DNA from 3 places in the Pseudomonas vranovensis genome. Region 3 is predicted to be linked to each of the others. Evidence: predicted binding sites of a transcription regulator. Region 3 holds the regulator's gene; each other region holds the start of a gene.
The links. The regulator FliA, encoded in region 3, starts transcription of late flagellar genes. The targets are predictions, from matches to a motif close to CTAAAGTTTNNNNNNNNNNNGCCGNTAA.

Region 1: ABVN19_RS24690 (methyl-accepting chemotaxis protein) is a predicted target of FliA. The motif match lies at 5,388-5,415, and genes of this name have one in related genera.
Region 2: ABVN19_RS20925 (methyl-accepting chemotaxis protein) is a predicted target of FliA. The motif match lies at 3,865-3,892, and genes of this name have one in related genera.

Annotation. Positions count from the first base shown of each region.
Region 1 is NZ_CP159259.1:5,338,527-5,346,147, forward strand. It holds gene ABVN19_RS24670 (electron transfer flavoprotein subunit beta) at 1-309, shown strand, start outside; gene gbcA (glycine-betaine demethylase subunit GbcA) at 928-2,220, opposite strand; gene ABVN19_RS24680 (hypothetical protein) at 2,364-2,507, opposite strand; gene gbcB (glycine-betaine demethylase subunit GbcB) at 2,506-3,603, shown strand; gene ABVN19_RS24690 (methyl-accepting chemotaxis protein) at 3,701-5,326, opposite strand; gene ABVN19_RS24695 (hypothetical protein) at 5,602-5,832, shown strand; gene ABVN19_RS24700 (cell division protein ZapA) at 5,829-6,131, shown strand; gene ABVN19_RS24705 (methyl-accepting chemotaxis protein) at 6,289-7,621, shown strand, end outside.
Region 2 is NZ_CP159259.1:4,502,068-4,509,688, reverse strand. It holds gene ABVN19_RS20940 (glycogen/starch/alpha-glucan phosphorylase) at 1-89, shown strand, start outside; gene ABVN19_RS20935 (class 1 fructose-bisphosphatase) at 231-1,241, shown strand; gene ABVN19_RS20930 (DUF924 family protein) at 1,245-1,841, shown strand; gene ABVN19_RS20925 (methyl-accepting chemotaxis protein) at 1,906-3,798, opposite strand; gene ABVN19_RS20920 (hypothetical protein) at 4,033-4,287, shown strand; gene ABVN19_RS20915 (lipocalin family protein) at 4,284-4,859, shown strand; gene ABVN19_RS20910 (formimidoylglutamate deiminase) at 4,996-6,360, opposite strand; gene hutC (histidine utilization repressor) at 6,503-7,213, shown strand; gene ABVN19_RS20900 (HutD family protein) at 7,210-7,621, shown strand, end outside.
Region 3 is NZ_CP159259.1:3,268,515-3,276,135, forward strand. It holds gene ABVN19_RS15200 (protein phosphatase CheZ) at 1-585, opposite strand, end outside; gene ABVN19_RS15205 (chemotaxis response regulator CheY) at 606-980, opposite strand; gene fliA (RNA polymerase sigma factor FliA) at 1,085-1,825, opposite strand; gene fleN (flagellar synthesis regulator FleN) at 1,822-2,655, opposite strand; gene flhF (flagellar biosynthesis protein FlhF) at 2,775-4,085, opposite strand; gene flhA (flagellar biosynthesis protein FlhA) at 4,097-6,226, opposite strand; gene flhB (flagellar biosynthesis protein FlhB) at 6,476-7,612, opposite strand; gene fliR (flagellar biosynthetic protein FliR) at 7,615-7,621, opposite strand, start outside.

The DNA.
Region 1 (7,621 bases), 2.1 Mb from region 3:
CTCGCCACTGTGGATAACGCCGCACCCAAGCCGCGCCAGAGCGCCTTTGGCCCGGCGCGACGCGGGGTGCTGGCGGCCCGGCAAGTGGCAATCGTCGAAGACGAGTTGTTCACAGGTGCCGAGCTGCAACCGGCCAAGCCACGGCCCAAGCGCTTGAAAGTGATCAAGGCCAAGAGCGGTGCCGACCGCATGAAAGCCGCGACGGCGAAGGCCAGTGGCGGAGGTGGCCAGGTACTCAAGGAGGTCACTCCTGAAGCGGGTGCCGAGGCCATTCTCAAATTGCTGGTGGAGGAAGGCGTGCTGCGCTGAGGAGCGTTACCCACAATCCTTGTTGGCGGATCTGTGGATAATATGTTCGCCCATGACTGCAAGCCGCGTGGATCAAGGCGTGCAGAGAGTTGATCAAAAAACGTCCATATTGCTGTTTTCCCCCCTTCCATAACGCTAAAGCCGTGTAATTACACGGCTTTCGGCGTTATCCACAATACCTTTCCAAGCTAGGTTCTTTTGCACACAAAGTCTGTTGGCCGCTTTGTGGATAAGGTGTTTGCCTTCCCCTGTGAGCCACGTATTCAAAGGCTTACAGAGTATTGGTCAAAAAACGTCCAATTGGCCTGATTTCATCAATATGCTGTTTTCCACAGGCGAGCAGCCAGGTTTCCCACAATTGCTGTGGGTTGTCCTGTGGATAAAGTGTTTGCTGTGTGGGGCGAGCCAGCGGGGGCGGGGGATTGCGGGGGCTGGTCAGTATTTGTACAGCGATCGTCGGGCAAGTCCCACTTGGTGACTGCTGCACAGTCGATCGCAGCCTCGTTCCTCGGCAGCGGCTACAGATTGTCCGTGCAGCCGCTGGCGAATGCCTGCGATCGACCGCGTAGCGGTCGTGGTTCAAGACAGTTGCTCCTACCCGGCGATGCCTTGCTCCGTTTACTGCGCCGCCACCCCTTTCAGGTAAGGCGCAGGCGCGGCCCCCAGGTTGCTCAGCACCCGCTCGCTGTACCAGTCCACGAAGTTCACCACACCAAATTCGTAGGTCTTGGAGTACGGGCCTGGCTGATACGCCGTGGAGTTGATCCCGCGCTGGTTCTCCTCGGCCAGGCGACGATCCTGGTCGTTGGTTGCATCCCACACCTGGCGCATGCGCGCCGGGTCGTAGTCCACCCCCTCGACCGCATCCTTGTGCACCAGCCACTTGGTGGTGACCATGGTTTCCTGGGCGCTGATCGGCCACACGGTGAAGACAATGATGTGATCGCCCATGCAGTGGTTCCACGAGTGCGGCAGGTGAAGGATGCGCATCGAGCCCAGGTCGGGGTTCTTGATCCGGCCCATGAGCTTCTGGCAGCCCTGCTTGCCGTCCAGGGTCATGGACACGGTGCCCTTGAGCAGCGGCATGCGCACGATACGGTTGCGCAGGCCGAAGCTGGCGTGGGCGTAGGGGATCTTCTCGGCGTCCCAGGCGGCAGCCGAGGCCGCGACGTGATCCTTGAACGCCTGGTCGGCCCGCGGGTCGGTGACGTCATCCCATTCCAGCAGGGTCTTGAGCAGCTCCGGGTGAGAACCGCTGCAGTGGTAGCACTCGCGGTTGTTTTCCAGCACCAGCTTCCAGTTGGCCTTTTCCATCAAGGTGGTCTGCACCGCCACCTTGGTGTTCTCCATGTCGTAGGGCTCCATGTAGTGAGCCAGGGTGGCGAGGAAGTCGTCGATCGCCGGTGGGTTCTCGGCCAGGCTGATGAAAATGTAGCCACCGGCGGTCTTCACATGCACAGGCTTGAGGCCGTACTGCTTCATGTCGAAGTCGGCGCCCATTTCGGTGCCGGCGAACAGCAGGCGGCCGTCGAGCTCGTAGGTCCATTGGTGGTAATGGCAGACCAACTTGGCCACCTTGCCTTTTTCACTGGTACACAGGCGCGAACCACGGTGACGGCAGACGTTGTGGAAAGCATGCACCTGGCCTTCGGCACCGCGCACCACCAGGATCGGGTTCTTGCCGATCTGCAGGGTGAGGAAGTTGCCCTTGGTCGGGATTTCACAGGTCATCCCGGCAATCAGCCATTCCTTCTGGAAGATCTCTTCCATGTCGATCTGGAACAGGCGTTCGTCGCAATAGAACGGCTGCGGCAGCGAGAAGGTCCGCTCGCGGTTCTGCAGCATCTCGGCGGTGGCCTTGCGCGCAGGTTCCAGTGGATCGCCCAGACTCAAAGTTGCGGTGACGTCCATCGTGTAGGTCCTCGTGGCCAGTGCTTGTGGCCGGTGAATGTGGCTAATCGTTGTTATGGCGACGCAAGGCTGAAATACAGCGGTTCATTTGCGAAGGAGTGTGCGATTGAAGCCGCCTTGAACCATATCCATGGACGACATGATCAGATCCGTTTCCGACGCGCCAGCCCTTGCGGCAGGGGGCTGGTCGCGATAAGCACGCCGATGTCGCGGATAGGAAAGTGTTCGTGTCGCAGCTTGATCAGAATCGCAGCCATCAGGCCGCAGTCGGCCGTGGAGACGAGCATGTCCAACTTCCTCAATCCGGTCAGCACCCAGACCTGGGCCAACGGCCGCCACATCGTCCGTTGCGTCAAGGTGATCCAGGAAACCTGGGATGTGCGCACCTTCTGTTTCATGGCCGACCAGCCGATCATGTTCTTCTTCAAGCCCGGGCAGTTCGTGACCCTGGAACTTGAGATAGACGGGGTGCCGATCATGCGCTCCTACACCATCTCAAGCTCGCCGTCGGTGCCCTACAGCTTCTCGGTGACCATCAAGCGGGTACCGGGCGGCAAGGTCTCCAACTGGCTGCACGACACCCTGCACGAAGGCCAGGAGCTGGCGGTGCATGGACCGGTGGGGCTGTTCAACGCCATCGACTTCCCCAGCCCCAAGGTGCTGTACCTGAGCGGCGGCGTCGGCATCACCCCGGTGATGTCGATGGCCCGGTGGTTCTACGACACCAACGCCAATGTCGATATGGTGTTCGTACACAGCGCCCGCTCGCCCAAGGACATCATTTATCACCGCGAGCTGGAGCACATGGCGTCGCGGATCGACAACTTCAGCCTGCACATCATTTGCGAGAAACATGGCCTGGGCGAGCCCTGGGCGGGCTACCGTGGCTACCTGAACCAGAAACTGATGGAACTGATTGCGCCGGACTACATGGAGCGCGAGATCTTCTGCTGTGGCCCTACGCCCTACATGCATGCGGTCAAGCGCCTGCTCGAAGGCAGCGGCTACGACATGAGCCGCTACCACGAGGAATCGTTCGGGGCGACCCCGGCCGAGGTCAAGGCCGACGCTGTCGAGCTTGCCGAGCAGGCTGCCGATGCGCCGGAAGTGGACAATGCCGACCTGCACCAGGTGGAATTCACCGCGGCCGGCAAGAGTATTCGCGTAGCGCCGGGCGAGACCGTGCATGCGGCGGCGGCCAAGCTTGGCCTGATGATTCCCAAAGCCTGCGGCATGGGCATCTGCGGTACCTGCAAGGTACTCAAGCTGGGTGGCGAGGTGGAGATGGAGCACAACGGCGGCATCACCGATGACGACGTCGCCGAGGGTTATATCCTGTCGTGCTGCAGCGTGCCGAAAGGGGATGTGCGGATCGAATACTGAACACTGTGGGAGCGGCGGTGCGACGGCTCGACTTGCCCCGCGATAGCGATCTGACCGTCACATCGTATCGCGGGGCGAGCCCGCTCCTACACAAAGGTCAGACGCTGAAGCGGGCCACCAGGCCGTTCAGGTCCACAGCCAGGCGCGACAGCTCGGCGCTGGCGGCGCTGGTCTGGTGGGCGCCGGTGGCCGACTGCACTGACAGGTCGTTGATGTTGACCAGGTTGCGGTCCACTTCGCGAGCCACCTGGGCCTGCTCTTCGGCGGCGCTGGCGATCACCAGGTTGCGTTCGTTGATCTGGGCCACGGCGCCGGTGATGGTGTCCAGCGCAAGGCCGGCGCCACGGGCGATGTTCAGGGTCGACTCGGCCCGTTCGGTGCTGTTGCGCATGGAGTTGACCGCCTGCTCGGTACCGCCCTGGATGCTGCCGATCATCCGCTCGATTTCGCTGGTCGACTGCTGGGTGCGGTGGGCCAGGGCTCGCACCTCATCGGCCACCACGGCAAAGCCGCGACCGGCTTCACCGGCACGGGCTGCCTCGATGGCAGCATTCAAGGCCAGCAGGTTGGTCTGGTCGGCCAGGCCGCGAATCACATCCAGCACCTTGCCAATGTCCCGCGACTCTTCTGCCAGGTTGCCGATCAATTCGGCGGTGCCTTGCACATCGACACTCATGCGTTCGATGGCGGTGACGGTTTCCAGTACCAGGTCACGACCGTCACCGGCTGAACGGGTCGCAGCCTGAGAGGCCTCGGAGGTGCTCACGGCATTGCGCGCCACTTCTTCCACAGCGCTGGTCATTTCGGTGACGGCGGTGGCGGCCTGTTCGATTTCGTTGTTCTGCTGTTGCAGACCACGGGCGCTTTCGTCGGTGACGCTGTTGAGTTCCTCGGCGGCCGAGGCCAGTTGCGTGGCTGAGCCTGCAATCAGTTGCAGCGTGTCGCGCAGTTTGTTCTGCATCTTGGCCATCGCCCGTAGCAGGCGCGCGGCCTCGTCCTGGCCTTCGGCTTCGATGCGGCGGGTCAGGTCGCCTTCGGCGATGCGCTCGGCGGCCTGCAGGGCTTCGTCGATGGGCCTGACGATACTGCGGGTCAGCAGCAGGGCGCAGATCAAGGTCAGCACCGTGGCTGCCAGCAACAGGCCGATCACCAGGGCGACGGCATGGCTGTATTGGTCGGCGGCAGTCTGGTTGATCTCGCGGGTCTGTTCGGTGTTGATGCTCACCAGTTGATCCATGACTTTGTTGATCTGCTCGGAGTTGTCGAGCATGTCGCGGTTGATCAAGGTGCGCAGCACCTCCAGGTCATTGCTTTGCGAAGCCAGGCGCATGCGGTTTTCCAGTTGTCGGTACTGGCCGAGCAACTGCACGTACTGGTTGTAGGCCGTGCGCTCCTCGGTGCCATAGATCAATGGCTCGTACACCCGGCGGGCGTCGTCGATCTGCTGGTTGCGCTGGTCGATCAATTGCAAGGTGTTCTGCACCGTGTCGGCTTCGCGGTTGATCAACAGGCGGTACGACAAGGTACGCAGGCGCAGGGTCAGCTGAGTCAGCTGGTCGAGGTTGGTGATGCTGGGTACGGTGGACTGCTCGATGATTTCGCCGGCCTGGCGAATCTTGCCCATCTGGTTGAGGGCGAACAGCCCCAGGCCCAGCATCAAGGCACAGATCAAGGCAAACCCCAGCAGCGCGCGCGGGGCGATGTTCATGTTACGTAGGGACATGGTGGTCTTCCGGGAGGGAAATGGACGCGCACGGGGTGCGACAGATTCAGGACTGACTTGCCTATCGGTCGGACGCAAAAACTCTTGAGGGCCTGAAGATGAAATTGTGAGCCAGCTATCTTCTTTCCTGACGGGCGGCTGCCAATATGGGGAACCGGACTCCGTAACCCGGGTCAATCTGCACCAGCGTGAAGCGTCTAAACCCGATATCCCTGGCTAGCACGCGGACTTTTCTTTATCGTGTGCGCCCCCCGAAAACCCCCGAGAAGGTAATCATGTTGGAAACTTCCCTCAGTCAATTGGAACAACTGGTCGGCGACCTGGTACAGAAGAATCAGGAACTGGCCGAGCGCAATGCTCAGATCAGCGCTGAACTGGCCCAAGCCAAGGACGAAAACGAAAGCCTGCAGCTGTCGCTGATGGAGCAGGAAGAGAAGCAGGGCGCTACCGCTGCACGTATCCAGGCCCTGGTCGAGCGCGCCAGCGTTGGTGCCGTCAACGCATGAGAACTTCAGCACAGCCGATCAATGTCGTGTCGATTCTCGGCAGTGACTATTCGATCAAGGCCCCCGAAGGCCAGGAACAGGCCCTGGCCCAGGCCGTGCAGATGCTCAACGCGTCGCTGGCCGAGACCAAGCGCAAATACCCCACCCTGATCGGTGACAAGCTGCTGGTTCTGGCAGCCCTCAACCTGTGCTCGCAGCAGATCGAACTGCAACAGCAGCACCAGCAGGCCCTCGACCGTTACCAAGAGCAAGTCAGCGCCACGGTCGATGTGATTGCCCGGACCATCGGCAACAGCTGATCGGCCCCCGCAACACCGTTCACGCTTCTTTTGCTCGCTCACTGCCCTGTCGGCAGTGGGCGGCATTGTCGTGGGTCACTGGAGTTATTGTATTTCCTTCTGTATACAATTGGCCTGTCTATTGCAGTACAGGGCTTATTTACTCAGGGGAAGTTTCATGCAGTTCTGGCGGCGCAGTATCCAGTGGCAGTTGATTGCAAGCATGGGCGCAGCCCTGTTGGTGAGCATTCTTGTGGTGGTGGGAATCTACTCGGTAGCGGTCAATCGCCTGACCGAGCGTTACTTGGTCGACACCGCCTTGCCGGCGAGCATTGAGGCAATTCGTAACGACATCGAGCGCATGCTCAGCCGTCCGCTCACCGCAGCGGCCGATATTGCCAACAATACTTTGCTGCGCGATTGGCTGGCAGCGGGCGAAGACCCGGCCCAGGCAGCACAGTTTGTCGAATACCTGGAAGCGCTGCGGCAGAAGAACCAGGCCTTTACCGCGCTGTTCGCGGCGACCGAAACCAACCACTACTACAACGAAAAGGGCCTGGACCGAACGTTGAGCCGCAGCAATCCGGCGGACAAGTGGTTCTATGGCTTCATCGACAGCGGCAACCCGCGCCTGCTCAACATCGACACCGATGGCAGTACCGGAGAGCTGGCGTTGTTCATCGACTATCGGGTGGAGAAGGCCGGAAAGCTGGTGGGCATCGCCGGCCTCGGCCTGCGCATGACCGAGTTGTCCGAGCTGATCCACAACTTCAGCTTTGGTGAGCGCGGACGGGTGTTTCTGGTGCGCGGCGATGGCCTGATCCAGGTTCATCCAGACCAGCAGTTCAGTGGCAAGCGTAAGCTTGCCGAGCAGATCGGCGCGGCCGCCGCCCAGGCCGTGCTGGACCGGAACGACAGCCTGCACAGCAGCCGTTTCGAGCGTGACGGCGAAGGTTACCTGGCCTTGAGCCTGCCTTTGCGCGACCTGAACTGGACGCTGGTCGCCGAAGTGCCGGAGGCGCAGATCTACGCCCCGGTACGTGAAACGGTGTGGATGACCAGCCTGATTGGTGGCGCGGTCGCCCTGGTGTCGCTGTTGCTGGTGGTGTTGCTGGCGGGGGGCATCGTTCGCCCGATTCGCCGGGTGACCGGCGCCTTGATGGCCATCGGCAACGGTGGTGGCGACCTGACTCACCGGCTGGATGAGTCCCGCGCCGACGAGCTCGGGGACCTGGCCCGCGGTTTCAATCGTTTCCTGGACAACCAGCGCGACCTGATCGGTGAAGTACTGCGCACTACCGAGCACCTGCACAAGGCCGTCAGCCAGGTGACCGAGGTGGTGGAAAACACGGCGGACCGTTCGCTGCGCCAGCAGGAAATGACCGAGATGGTGGCAACGGCAGTACACCAGATGGGGCTTACCGTGCAGGACATCGCCCAGAATGCGGGCAACGCCGCCCAGGCGTCGCAGACCGCGCGCAGCGAAGCGTTGCAGGCCCGTGAAGTGGTGC
Region 2 (7,621 bases), 1.2 Mb from region 3:
CGGTGCTCAACACCGCGCGCATGGGCTGGTTCTCCTCCGATCGGACCATTCGCGAGTACGCGACGCAGATCTGGAGAGCCCTGGACTAAGCTGCATGCATCGGCCCGGGAGTGATGAACTCTCGGGCCGATGTGCCGTCTGATCGGGCAAGCGTGTCTCATTGCTCGCTAGCGCTTCACTCTCCCTGTAAACTGCGTGGGTTTTTATTACCCCATTCTTCGGAGCCTTACATGTCCCGCGTTACCCTGAGTCGCTATTTGATTGAGCAGACCCGCAGCAACAGTACCCCTGCCGATCTGCGCTTCCTGATCGAAGTGGTGGCGCGTGCGTGCAAGGAAATCAGCCACAACGTCTCCAAGGGCGCCCTGGGCGGCGTTCTGGGCAGCATGGGCACTGAAAACGTGCAGGGCGAAGTCCAGAAGAAACTGGACGTGATTTCCAACGACATCCTGCTCGAAGCCAACGAGTGGGGCGGTCACCTGGCCGGCATGGCGTCCGAAGAAATGGACAACGCCTACCAGATCCCGGGCAAATACCCGAAGGGCGCCTACCTGTTGGTATTCGACCCGCTGGACGGTTCGTCGAACATCGACGTCAACGTGTCGGTCGGCACCATCTTCTCGGTCCTGCGTTGCCCTAACGAGTATCTGAGCCAGAACGAAAGCCTGAACGAGCAGGCCTTCCTGCAGCCAGGCACCAAGCAGGTTGCTGCCGGCTACGCGATCTACGGCCCGCAAACCATGCTGATCCTGACCCTGGGCAACGGCGTCAAGGGCTTCACCCTGGACCGCGAGCTCGGCAGTTTCGTCCTGACCCACGAGAACATCAAGGTGCCGGAAACCACCGCCGAGTTCGCCATCAACATGTCCAACCAGCGTCACTGGGAAGCCCCGGTCAAGCGCTACGTCGGCGAGTTGCTGGAAGGTGAGACCGGCCCGCTGAAAAAGAACTACAACATGCGCTGGATCGCCTCGATGGTTGCCGACGTGCATCGCATCCTGACCCGCGGCGGCCTGTTCATGTACCCGCGCGATGCCCGCGAGCCTTCCAAACCGGGCAAGCTGCGCCTGATGTACGAAGCCAACCCGATGTCCTTCATCATCGAACAGGCCGGCGGTGCATCCACCGACGGCAACCAGCGCATCCTCGACATCCAGCCCGAGAGCCTGCACCAGCGTGTGGCGGTGTTCCTCGGTTCCAAGCAGGAAGTCGAGCGCGTTACCGGTTATCACCAGGAGTAAGTCATGCTCGCACCTTGGCAGCCGTTGCTGGAGTGGTGGTTCGGATGGGGCACCAGCCCCCAGGACGTCGCTGACGAGAAGAGTACGCTGTGGTTTGGCAAGCACCACGACGCCGAGGCGCAAGAGCGTTTCGGCGACCTGGTCGAACAAGCCCTGGCCGGCGGTCTGGAAGAGTGGCTGCAAAGCCCGCAGGGTTGGCTTGGCCTGGTCCTGCTGCTCGACCAGCTGCCGCGTATGATCTACCGCGACACGCCGCGTGCCTTCGATGGCGACCGGCGTGCCCAGGTGCTGGTGATGCAGGGTCTGGACAAGGCCTGGGACTATCAACTGCTGCCGATCCAGCGGGTGTTCATCCTGCTGGTGCTGGAACATGCCGAAGTGCTGGACTGGCAGAACGTCAGCATCGAACGCTATCGCTTGTTGCTCGATGCCCAACCCGACAGCGACCGGCGTTTGTTCGAGGGTTTCCTCGATTACGCCGAACAGCACCAGCGAGTGATTGCCCGCTTTGGTCGGTTCCCGCACCGCAATCTGATCCTGAATCGGCCAAGTACCGATGAAGAGATGGATTTCTTGCTGGAGCCGGGTTCGCGGTTCTGAGCTGGATTCAATCGTGGGGCAAGCCCGCTCCTGCCACAGGAGCGGGCTTGCCCCGCGATCAGTTTCAGATCCTGAAACTCCCCACCAGATGCTTCAACCGCTCGACCTGATGCTCCAGGTCATTGCAGGCACGCAACGTCGCTTGCAGGTTCTCCACCCCTTCCTGATTCAGCGTATTGATCTCGGTAATGTCGACATTGATCGATTCGACCACAGCCGTCTGCTCTTCAGTGGCGGTGGCCACCGACTGGTTCATGCCATCGATCTCGCCGATACGCTGGGTCACGCTGCCCAGTCGCTCACCCGCCTGGTTGGCGATCCCTACACTGTGTTCGCTGTGGCTCTGGCTTTCGGTCATGGTGCTGACCGCAACGCGGGCACCGGCCTGCAGTTCCTCGATGATGCGCTGTACCTGTTGCGCCGAGTCCTGAGTACGGTGGGCCAGGTTGCGGACTTCGTCGGCGACCACGGCAAAGCCGCGGCCGGCTTCACCGGCGCGGGCCGCCTCGATGGCGGCATTGAGCGCCAGCAGGTTGGTCTGCTGGGAAATGCCACTGATCACTTCGAGAATCTGGCCGATGTTCACCGTGTTGGCGTTCAGGGTCTCGATGTTGCCGCACGAATCGCTGATCTTCGCTGACAGCTGGTTCATCACCTCGATGGTCTGCTCGACCACCTGCTGGCCATCGGCAGCCAGGTTGCGTGCTTCGCTGGAGTGCTGGGAGGCGAGGGCGGCGTTCTGGGCGATTTCCTGGGCAGCGGCACCGAGCTCGTTGATGGCTGCTGCCACGCTGCTGGTGCGGCTTGATTGCTGGTCGGCATTGAAAATCGACGCGTTGGAGGCGCTCACCACCCGCAGGGCAACTTCGTTGACCTGGCCGCTGGCCGAGGCCACTTCGCGGATCGACTCGTGGATGCGCTCGACGAAGCGATTGAATGACTGGCCCAGGCTGCCGAACTCATCCTGGCCGTGAATGGCCAGACGGCGGGTGAGGTCGCCTTCACCTTCGGCGATATCGTGCATGGCCCGGCCCATCACATGCAGCGGTTCCATCAGCACGCGAATCAGCACGCCGAGCAGGGCGATGATGATCAGCACGGCGATCACCGTGGCGATGATGGCCGTGGTGCGCAGCTCGCTGAGCATGGCGAAGGCGAAGTCCTGGTCGAGTTCCAGGGCCACATACCAGTCCGCCGATGGCACGCCGCTGACCTTGGTGAAAGTGATGAACTGGGCGTTGCCGCCGCGCTCGGTTTCCTTGAGCCCGCTGCCGATCTGCGGGGTATGCCGAGGGTAGGCTTCGCTGAGGTTCTTCAGCACAAGCTTCGAATCGGGATGTACCAGGATCTTGCCGTCACCGTTGACGATGAACGCCTGGCCGTGACCGTCGAAGTTGAGTGCGTTGATGATCGCACTGATGCTGTCCAGGTCGGTGTCGGCACCGTTGATGCCGATCAGTCGGCCCTGGTACTGCACGGGTGTGGCCAGGGTGATCACCAGCTTGTTCGCCGAGGCCGAGATGTACGGTTCGGTGATGATGGTCTGCCCGGCACTGCTGGCGGCCTTGTACCAGCCCCGTACGCGTGGGTCGTAGTCCGCGGCGCGGTTGCCCAGCGGCACCGACTGCATGTAGCCGTCCTGGCCGCCGAAATAGGTCAGCAGGAAATTGCTGCCATACACCGGCAAATTGAGGCTACGAGTCAGGCTGTCTTTGCTGGCGCCATCGACGGCCACCTGCTGGGACAGTGACTGCAGGATCTGGATGCGGCTTTGCAGCCAGGTCTGGATGTTGCTGCTGGTCAGGCTGCCCAGTTCCTGCATCGACGCCTGGGTGTTGGCGAGCAGCGTCTGGCGCTGGCGGTAGTCGTTGAACAGGATGAAGCAGGTAAAGGCGACAGCAACCACCAGGGCGGCGGCGAGCAGAATCTTGTGGCTGAACTTCAGGTTTTTTGTCATTGCGGAGTCTGTCTGCACAAGGCGGGTCAACGGAGAGGGCGCGGCAATACGTCGCAGCGCCTTTCTGTGTCGTCCGCTCCAGGCAAAAGATTAGGTCGTTGCAGGTCTATACGACCAAAGGCAGGGATTTGGCGTCAGGAAAGCGTGCAGCGCCGGGAACCAGAACCCGTTTTTCCCTTCTAAGCTGTCGGTAGGCCACTGCGCCTGCACCCTCATGTCCAGGAGTGACCCTTCATGTCGTTGCGTTCCCTCGCCCTGCTGTCCTTGTGCGTGTTTCTGACTGCGTGCAACAAGATCAATCAGGAAAACTATTCAAAGATCAAAGCCGGTATGGCGAAGGCCGAAGTCGAGCAATTGCTTGGCGCCCCCAAGGAGTGCTCCGGCGCACTGGGCATGTCCAGTTGCACCTGGGGTGACGAGAAAACCTTCATCAGCGTGCAGTACGCCGCCGACAAGGTGCTGATGTACTCCGGGCAGGGACTCAAATGAAACGGCTACACCTGCTGCTGGCCCTGTGCGCCGGCTTGATCCTGGGTGGCTGTGCCAACTCGGGAACGGGCCCGGTACCGCCCAAGACCGTCGAAAAGGTCGACCTCAAGCGTTATCAGGGCAAATGGTTCGAACTGGCGCGTCTGCCGATGTACTTCCAGCGCGACTGCGCCCAGTCCGAGGCGCACTACAACCTCAAGCCTGACGGTACGATGGGTGTGCTCAACCGCTGCATGACCCTTGAAGGCGAATGGCAGGAAGCCAGCGGCACTGCCTCGCCGCAGGAGCCAGGCAAGACCGACAAGCTCTGGGTAACATTCGACAACTGGTTCTCGAAAGTGCTGCCGGGTGGCATCAAGGGCGACTATTGGGTGCTCTACATCGGCGACGACTACCAGACCGCGCTGGTCGGTAATCCGGATCGCAAGTACTTGTGGATCCTGTCGCGCAAGCCGGTGATCCCGGCGCTGGAGCGCGAGAGCCTGCTGGCCAAGGCACGCCAGCAGGGGTATGACACGACCCGCCTGATCTGGCGGGTGTCGGACCGGGACATGGTGGCGCACAAGCGCTGATGGCTGTGGGAGCAGCGGTGCGGGTATTCCAGGCTGTGAATATTTGATGGTTGGACGGGCCTCTTGCGGGGCAAGTCGAGACGTCGCACCGCCGCTCCCACAGGATTTGTAGGAGCGGGCTTGCCCCGCGATCCGCTTACCCCAGCAACGTGCGCAGTACCCCGGCGAACGCCCGGGCACTCTCTTCCTCATCGGCATGGCGCCCCTGGCGCACTACCCACGTGCCGTTGACCATCACATCCCGCACCTGGCGATCGCCGCCGGCAAACAACCAGCGGTTGAGGATGCCGTCGTCACTGGCAGTGGCCAGGTACGGATCGTTGCCGTCGAGCACCAGCCAGTCAGCCCGTTTGCCCACCGCCAGCTCGCCTATCGGCTGCCCCAGCGCCTGGGCGCCGCCACTCAAGGCTGCGTCATACAAGGTGCGTCCGACCATCGGCTGATCGCCCCGGTACAGGCGATTGCGGCGCTGGTCGCGCAGGCGCTGGCCATATTCGAGCCAGCGCAGCTCTTCGACCACGCTCAGTGACACATGGCTGTCTGAGCCGATGCCCAGGCGACCGCCCTGGGCCAGGTAGTCTACCGCCGGGAAGATGCCGTCACCCAGGTTGGCCTCGGTGGTCAGGCACAGGCCGGCAACGGCACCGCTGCGGGCCATCAGTTGCACTTCATCGGGTTCGGCATGGGTGGCGTGGACCAGGCACCAGCGCGGGTCGACTTCGGTGTTTTCGAACAACCACTGCAAGGGCCGGCGCCCGCTCCAGCTCAGGCAGTCGTCGACTTCCTTCTGTTGCTCGGCAATGTGGATATGCACCGGGCAGCCTTTGTCGCTGGCCGCCAGTACCTGGGCAACCTGCTCCGGCGTCACTGCGCGCAGGGAGTGAAAGCACAGGCCCAGCCGTTGTGCCGGTTGGCGGGTCAGTTGCGGCACCAGTCGCGCCTGCAAGTCCAGATACTGCTCGGTGCTGTTGATAAAGCGCCGTTGGCCTTCATTGGGGGCCTGGCCGCCGAACCCCGAATGGCTGTAGAGCACGGGCAGCAGGGTCAGGCCGATGCCGCTGCTGCTGGCCGCCTGGCTGATGCGCAGCGACAACTCGGCAGGGTCGGCATAGGCTTGACCCTGGGTGTCATGGTGAACGTAGTGGAATTCGGCGACCGAGGTGTAGCCGGCCTTGAGCATCTCGATGTATAGCTGGCGGGCGATGACCTGCAACTGCTCGGGGCTGATCTTGCCGACCAGTCGGTACATCAGCTCGCGCCAGGTCCAGAAGCTGTCATTGGGGTTGCCGGCGACTTCGGCAAGCCCGGCCATGGCGCGTTGGAAGGCATGGGAGTGCAGGTTGGGCATGCCCGGCAGCAGCGGGCCTGCCAGGCGTTCGGCACCTTGGGCCGAGCCGCCAGGCTGAATGCGTGCCAGTAGGCCATCGGCGCCGACCTCGATACGGACGTTTTCGGCCCAACCCGTAGGCAGCAAAGCGCGCTCGGCAAAGAAGACGGACATCGACCCACACCTCATTGTGATTATTTGTATATACATATACAGACGTTTGCCTGCTGGGTAAACTCCGGCAAGCTACCGTTCATTCAACCGAACAAGGATATCTTCCGTGCCGACACCTCCTGTCTCCGCGCTGGTTGCCCAGATGGGCGAGGGTCCGGCGCCGCTGTATGCCCGGGTCAAGCAGATGATTGCCCAACAGATCCAGAATGGCAGCTGGCCGCCGCACCATCGGGTGCCGTCGGAAAGCGAACTGGTCACCCAGCTGGGTTTCAGCCGCATGACCATCAACCGCGCCTTGCGTGAGCTGACCGCCGAAGGATTGTTGGTGCGCATGCAAGGCGTGGGGACCTTCGTGGCCGAGCCCAAGACCCGCTCGGCGCTGTTCGAGGTCAACAACATTGCCGACGAGATCGCGGTCCGTGGTCATGAGCACAGTTGCAAGGTGGTGATCCTGGCCGAGGAGGCCGCCGGTTCCGAGCGCGCCCTGGCCCTGGACATGCGCGAAGGCCAGCGAGTGTTCCATTCTTTGATCGTGCATTACGAAAACGGCATTGCCGTGCAGATCGAAGACCGCTTCGTCAATGCAGCGGTCGCACCCGATTACCTCAAGCAGGACTTCACCCGGCAAACTCCCTACGCCTATTTGTCCCAGGTTGCACCGCTGACCGAAGGCGAGCATGTGGTCGAGGCGATTCTGGCCGAGCCGGAAGAATGCCGCCTGCTGCAAATCGAACAGAGCGAGCCGTGCCTGCTGATCCGCCGCCGCACCTGGTCGGGCCGCGTGCCGGTCACGGCGGCTCGCCTGATTCACCCCGGTTCCCGTCACCGTCTGGAAGGACGCTTCAGCAAATGAGCCAGTTGCAGGTTTTACGCGCCAAAGACTACCCCCGCATGCCGTGGAAGAACGGTGGCGGCAGTACTGAAGAAATCACCCGCGATGCGGGTGTGGGCCTGGACGGCTTCGGCTGGCGCCTGTCGATAGCCGATATCGCCGAGTCGGGCGGTTTTTCCAGCTTCGCCGGTTACCAGCGGATCATCACCGTGCTCGAAGGCGAGGGTATGCGCCTGCTGGTCGATGGCCAGCCCACAAGGCCGCTGTTGCCGTTCGATGCCTTTGCCTTCAGGGGTGAGAGCCAGGTCAGTTGCACGTTGCTTGGTGCCTCGATTCGCGACTTCAACCTGATCTACGCCCCCGAGCGTTACCAGGCTCGCCTGCAGTGGCTCGACGGCACTCAACGGGCATTCAGCTCGGCCTCGACCG
Region 3 (7,621 bases):
GCTTTCTACTTCGGTGACCAGCGCAGTAACGCGCTTGATCACCTGGCCGGTCAGGTCTTGGTAGTCCTGAGCCAGCAGAATGTCGTTGAGGTGCCCGGCGACCTTGCGGTTGCCCTCGGCGCTGCGCGTCAGGAAACTGTCGACGCGCTTGGCCAGCTCACGAAACTCCGGTGCCGCCACTTCGCGACGCATGAAGCGCTGCCAGTCAACGCTCAGCGCCCTCGCCTCTTCGCCCAGCTCATTGAGTACCGGGGTACTCGCTTCGACCAGGTCCATGGTGCGGTTGGCCGCGCCTTCGGTCAGCTTGACCACGTAGGACAGGCGCTCGGTCGCGTCGGTGATCTGCGACACTTCTTCGGCCTGCGGCATGTGCGGGTCGATCTGAAAGCTGACGATCGCACTGTGCAGCTCGCGCGTAAGCTTGCCGACTTCCTGGTACAGGCCACGGTCACGGGTCTGGTTCAGCTGATGGATCAGTTGTACCGCGTCGCCGAACTTGCCTCGCTCGAGGCTGTCGACCAGCTCCTGGGCGTGCTTCTTGAGCGTGGACTCGAACTCGCCCAAGGATGTTTGTGTTTGCTCCATAGCGCCCCCGTGGCGTGTCTTCAGCTGTTGACGCGCTCGAAGATCTTCTCGATCTTTTCTTTCAGCACCTGGGCCGTGAAAGGCTTGACCACATAGCCGTTGACGCCGGCCTGGGCCGCTTCGATGATCTGCTCGCGCTTGGCCTCGGCGGTGACCATCAGCACCGGCAGGTGCTTGAGGCGCTCGTCGGCGCGCACTTTGCGCAGCAGGTCGATGCCGGACATGCCAGGCATGTTCCAGTCGGTCACGAGAAAGTCGAAATGGCCGCTTTCGAGCATCGGCAATGCGGTGTTGCCGTCGTCAGCTTCCTGGGTGTTGGTGAAGCCCAGGTCACGCAGCAGGTTCTTGATGATCCGCCGCATCGTCGAGAAATCGTCGACGATGAGGATTTTCATGTCTTTGTTCAATTAGACCTCCAAGCAGTCTTTAACGCGCTCAGCGCAGAACGCGCATTCAATCAATTCGGGCACTACATTTCGCGACTGCATTGAACCTGCGTTCAACGCGCTCGCCATTCTCCCAGGCGACTGCGCAAACGCGCTGCACACTGGCTGTGCAACTGGCTGACACGTGACTCGCTGACCCCCAGGACCTCACCGATTTCCTTGAGGTTCAGCTCTTCGTCGTAGTACAGGGCCAGGACCAGACGCTCACGTTCCGGCAGGTTGGCGATGGCGTCGGCCAAGGCTGCCTGGAAACGCTCGTCTTCCAGGTCGCGCGACGGCTCGAGCTGGGCACTGGCGCCATCCTCGTGCAGGCCTTCGTGTTCGCCGTCCTGCAACAGGTCGTCGAAACTGAACAGGCGACTGCCCAGGGTGTCATTCAAGATCCCGTAGTAATCATCGAGACTCAATTGAAGTTCGGCAGCAACCTCGTGATCTTTAGCGTCACGACCGGTTTTTGCTTCAATTGCGCGAATCGCGTCGCTGACCATACGGGTGTTGCGGTGAACCGAACGTGGCGCCCAGTCCCCTTTACGCACTTCGTCCAACATTGCGCCGCGGATTCGGATGCCGGCGTAGGTCTCGAAACTGGCACCCTTACTGGCGTCGTACTTGTTGGACACCTCGAGCAGGCCGATCATGCCGGCCTGGATCAGATCCTCCACCTGCACACTGGCCGGCAGACGCGCCAGCAGGTGATAGGCGATGCGCTTGACCAACGGCGCATAACGCTCGATCAACTCATACTGGGCATCTCGCGATGCCTTGCTGTACATCCGATATCCGCTGGCGCTCATAGCACAGGGCCCGCGCTCGTCGGCTGCACCAGGCGCTCGACGAAAAACTCCAGGTGACCCCGCGGGTTGGCCGGCAACGGCCAGGTGTCGACTTTCTGGGCAATGGCCTTGAATGCCAGCGCGCACTTGGAACGCGGGAAGGCTTCATAGACCGCACGCTGCTTTTGCACCGCCTTGCGCACGCATTCGTCGTACGGAACGGCGCCGACGTATTGTAGGGCCACGTCCAGGAAGCGATCCGTGACCTTGGTCAACTTGGCGAACAGGTTGCGACCTTCCTGCGGACTCTGCGCCATATTGGCCAGCACGCGGAAACGGTTCATGCCGTAATCGCGATTGAGCAGCTTGATCAGCGCGTAGGCGTCGGTGATCGAGGTCGGCTCGTCGCACACCACCAGCAGCACTTCCTGCGCGGCGCGGACAAAACTGACCACCGAGTCACCGATACCCGCAGCGGTGTCGATCACCAACACATCGAGGTTGTCACCCAGTTCGCTGAACGCCTGGATCAGGCCTGCGTGCTGTGCCGGTGCCAGGTGCACCATGCTCTGTGTGCCAGAGGCGGCCGGTACGATGCGCACACCGCCCGGCCCCTGCAACAGCACGTCGCGCAATTCACAGCGGCCTTCGATGACGTCAGCCAGGGTCCGCTTGGGAGTAAGCCCCAGCAGGACGTCGACATTGGCCAGGCCCAGGTCGGCGTCCAGCAGCATGACCCGACGGCCAAGCTCTGCCAACGCCAACGACAGGTTCACCGACACATTGGTCTTGCCGACGCCACCTTTACCGCCTGTTACGGCGATTACCTGTACGGGATGCATGCTACCCATGTTTGTTCAATACCTTGTCTTGCTTAGACCGAGGCCACATAGCCGGCTGCGCTTTCAACACCTGAAAAATGCATGGCAGACCATCAATGCAGATACTTTGCAACGTCTTCACAATCACCTCAGCCAACACGCTTGCCGTGGCTGTGGTAGAGATCAGCGAACATATCGGCCATCGCCTCTTCGCTGGGCTCCTCCTGCATCTGCACGCTGACCGCACGGCTCACCAGCTGGTGGCGACGCGGCAAGTGCAGATCGTCAGGAATGCGCGGCCCATCGGTTAGATAGGCCACTGGCAATTCATGACTGATGGCCAGGCTCAGGACTTCGCCGAGGCTGGCCGTTTCATCAAGCTTGGTCAGGATGCACCCGGCCAGCCCACAGCGCTTGTAGCTGTGATAGGCGGCAGTGAGCACCTGCTTCTGGCTGGTCGTCGCCAGCACCAGGTAATTCTTGGCCGCAATGCCGCGTCCGGCAAGGGTTTCAAGCTGCATGCGCAGGGCCGGGTCACTGGCCTGCAGGCCGGCGGTGTCAATCAGGATCACTCGCTTGCGCAGCAGCGGCTCCAGCGCCTGGGCCAGCGATTGGCCGGGGTCGACGTGGGTTACCGAGACGTTGAGGATGCGGCCCAGGGTCTTGAGCTGCTCCTGCGCGCCAATACGGAAACTGTCCATGCTCACCAGGGCCATGTTCTGCGCGCCGTACTTGAGCACATAGCGCGCCGCCAGCTTGGCCAGAGTGGTGGTCTTGCCCATGCCGGCCGGGCCGACCATGGCAATGACGCCGCCCTCTTCGATCGGCTCGACTTCCGGCACATGGATACGCCGCGCCAGGTGCGCCAGCAGCATGCGCCAGGCATGGCGCGGTTCGTCGATACCGGCGATCTGGTCGAGCAGCTCACGAGCAATCGGGCCGGTCAGGCCAATGCGCTGCAGGCGCCGCCAGAGGTTGGCCTGCTGTGGCTGGCTGCCCTGCAGCTGGCTCCAGGCAAGCGAACCCAACTGCACTTCGAGCAATTCACGCAACCCATTGAGTTCCGAGCGCATGGCATCGAACAGGCGCGGGTCGACCGGTGCCGGCGCAGGTACCTGCGGCGCGACCGGCTCATCCACGTGCGTGTCGACCAGCGGCTCGGAGGCGGTCAGCGGCAGGCCGGCGAACAGCTGGCGGTTGGCATCGTCGCTGTCGTTGCGGGTACTGAGCTCGGCCTGGGCCGTGACAATTCGCGACTGCGTCTTGCGCAGTTCATCTTCCAGTTCCACATTCGGAACCCGTGGCGCCAGGGCAGACAGCTTGTAGTCCAGCGCAGCCGTCAGCTCGACACCGCCAGCAATCCGTCGGTTGCCGATGATGGCGGCATCAGCCCCCAGCTCATCTCGAACCAGCTTCATGGCTTGACGCATATCGGCAGCGAAAAAACGCTTAACTTGCATAACCCACTACCTCAGCCGTTGGGGCCTACTGTGGCAACGATGGTAACTTGCTTGTTGTCAGGTATTTCCTGATACGCCAAAACATGCAAATTCGGTACAGCCAGGCGACCAAAGCGCGACAGCATTGCACGTACCGGTCCTGCGACCAGCAGGATCGCCGGCTGCCCCTGCATCTCTTGACGCTGGGCAGCCTCGATCAACGAACGCTGAAGCTTTTCAGCCATGCTCGGCTCAAGAAGAACACCGTCTTCCTGACCTTGCCCGGCCCTTTGCAGACTATTGAGCAAAATCTGTTCCAACCTTGGCTCCAGGGTGATCACAGGCAGCTCGGACTCAACGCCGACAATGCTTTGCACGATGGCGCGACACAATCCGACGCGCACCACTGCCACCAACGCGGCGGTATCTTGACTCTTGCCGGCATTATTGGCGATGGCCTCGGCAATGCTGCGGATATCACGTACCGGCACCTGCTCGGCAAGCAGCGCCTGCAGCACCTTGAGCAGACCCGACAATGAAATGACACCCGGCACCAGTTCCTCGGCAAGTTTAGGCGATGCCTTGGCCAGCACCTGCAACAGTTGCTGGACCTCTTCGTGGCCGATCAACTCATGGCAGTGCTTGTGCAGAATCTGGTTGAGGTGGGTGGCGACCACGGTACTGGCATCCACCACGGTGTAGCCCAGCGACTGCGCCTGGCTGCGTTGGCCGACGTCGATCCACACCGCCTCCAGGCCGAAGGCCGGGTCGCGGGCGGCAATGCCGTTGAGGGTGCCGAACACCTGCCCCGGGTTGATCGCAAGCTCACGGTCCGGGTAGATCTCGGCTTCGGCCAGGATCACCCCCATCAGGGTCAGGCGATAGGCACTGGGCGCCAGGTCCAGGTTGTCGCGGATGTGAACCGTGGGCATCAGAAAGCCCAGGTCCTGGGAGAGCTTCTTGCGCACGCCCTTGATCCGCGCCAGCAATTGCCCACCCTGGTTGCGATCCACCAGGGGGATCAGCCGGTAGCCCACTTCCAGGCCGATCATGTCGATGGGCGTGACATCATCCCACCCCAACTCCTTGGTATCGGCGGCACGCTGTGGCGATGGCAACAGGTCTTGCTGGCGCTGCACTTCTTCCTGGGCCTTGAGCTTGACCTGGTTCTGCTTGCGCCACACCAGGTAGGCACCGCCGGCGGCCAGCAGGCCCAGGCTGAGGAAGGCAACATGCGGCATGCCCGGCACCAGGCCCATGACAATCATCAAGCCCGCCGACACACCCAGCGCCTTGGGCGAATCGAACATCTGCCGATTGATCTGCTTGCCCATGTCCTCGGAGCCGGAGGCACGGGTCACCATGATCGCAGCCGCGGTAGACAGCAACAGCGACGGCAACTGCGCCACCAAACCGTCACCAATCGTCAACAGCGCATAGACCTTGCCAGCGTCGCCGAACGTCATGCCGTGCTGGAACATACCGACCAGCATGCCGCCAATCAGGTTGATGAACAGGATCAGCAGGCCGGCGATGGCATCACCGCGCACGAATTTGCTGGCACCGTCCATTGAACCGTAGAACTCGGCCTCCTGAGCCACTTCCGAACGCCGCGCCTTGGCCTGGTTCTGATCGATCAGGCCGGCGTTGAGGTCGGCGTCGATGGCCATCTGCTTACCTGGCATGGCATCGAGGGTAAAGCGTGCGCTCACCTCGGAAATACGCCCGGCACCCTTGGTCACCACCACGAAGTTGATGATCATCAGGATCGCGAACACCACGATACCGACCACATAGTTGCCGCCGATCACCACCTCGCCAAAGGCCTGGATCACCTTACCGGCGGCGGCATGGCCGTCGTGGCCATGGAGCATCACCACGCGCGTGGACGCCACGTTCAGGGCCAGGCGCAGCAAGGTGGCCACCAGCAGGATGGTCGGGAAGGCGGCGAAGTCCAGCGGGCGCAGGGCGTAGACACAGACCAGCAGGACCACGATCGACAGGGCGATGTTGAAGGTGAAAAACACGTCGAGCAGGAACGGCGGGATCGGCAACATCATCATTGCCAGCATCACCAGCAGCAACAGCGGCACACCCAGATTGCCCCGGCCGAGGCCGGCCAGGTTGTTGCGGGCACTGTTGATTAACTGAGAGCGATCCACCGGTATTCCTCGTTAGCTCAAGCAAAACTTTGACGCGAAATGACGCGCGCAGCGCTGCCTTTGCAAGAAGCTTTCCAACTTTCGAAATACCGGGGATTAATGCACCAGGAGCTGGACCGCGACCGCTGCGCAGCCGATCACAGGCTCCCGCCAGCGGCTACGCGAGCCAAGCCTGCAATCTGTAGCCGCTGCCGAGGAACGAGGCCGCAATCGACTGCGCAGCAGTCGCGCTCCTATCACCACGAAAGATCAGGAATCGCGGCGCAGGTCCGGCGGGATCGGCAGGTCCTTGAGCGGCTCCGGCGGCTTGCCCTTGCCCGCCCGGTACTGGCGGATCTGGTAGACATAGGCCAGCACCTGGGCCACCGCCAGGTACAAGCCGGCAGGGATTTCCTGCTCAAGTTCGGTGGAGTAGTAGATCGAACGCGCCAGCGCCGGCGATTCGAGCAACTGGATGTTGTACTCCTGGCCGATCTCGCGAATCTTCAGGGCCAGGAAATCCGTGCCCTTGGCCAGTAACAGTGGCGCTGCGCCCTTCTCCGGGTCGTATTTGAGCGCCACGGCGTAGTGGGTCGGGTTGGTAATGATCACGTCCGCCTCAGGCACCGCCGCCATCATCCGGCGCTGCGACATCTCGCGCTGCAACTGGCGAATACGCTGTTTTACTTCAGGCTTGCCCTCGCTGTCCTTGTACTCGTCGCGCACTTCCTGCTTGGTCATCTTCAGTTTCTTCAGCGACTGCCACAATTGGAACGGCGCATCCACCGCGGCGATCAGCAACAGCCCCGCTGCCATCCACAGGGCACTCCAGCCCACCACCTGCACGCTGTGGATAATCGCCTGCTCGATGGGCTCATTGGCGATGGACAACAGGTCGTCACGATCAGAGGCCAGCACCACCACCGCCACGATCAGAATCACGAAGAACTTGGCCAGGGCCTTGAGCAGCTCGACCAGGGCATGCATGGAGAACATCCGCTTGATGCCGGCCAGCGGGTTCATGCGACTGAACTTGGGCGCCAGGGTGCCGCCGGCAAACAGCCAGCCACCCAGCGAGATAGGGCCGATGATCGCCGCCAGCAGCAACACCAGCAGCACCGGCTGGGTGGCCAGCAAGGCCATTTTCCCCGAGGCCATCAGGAAGATGCCCATCGAGCGCTCATCGATCAGCACCTCCCGCGAGAGACTGAAATTGATCCGCATGAGCTCCATCAGGGTTTCCGCCAGGCCTGCGCCAAACGCCAACAGACCACCCGCGCCTGCCAGGGTCACGGCTACGGTGTTGAGTTCCTTGGAACGGGCGATCTCACCTTTCTCGCGCGAGTCCTTCTTGCGTTTCTCGGTGGGGTCTTCTGTCTTGTCCTGACCGCTTTCGCTCTCTGCCATGCTCAGCGC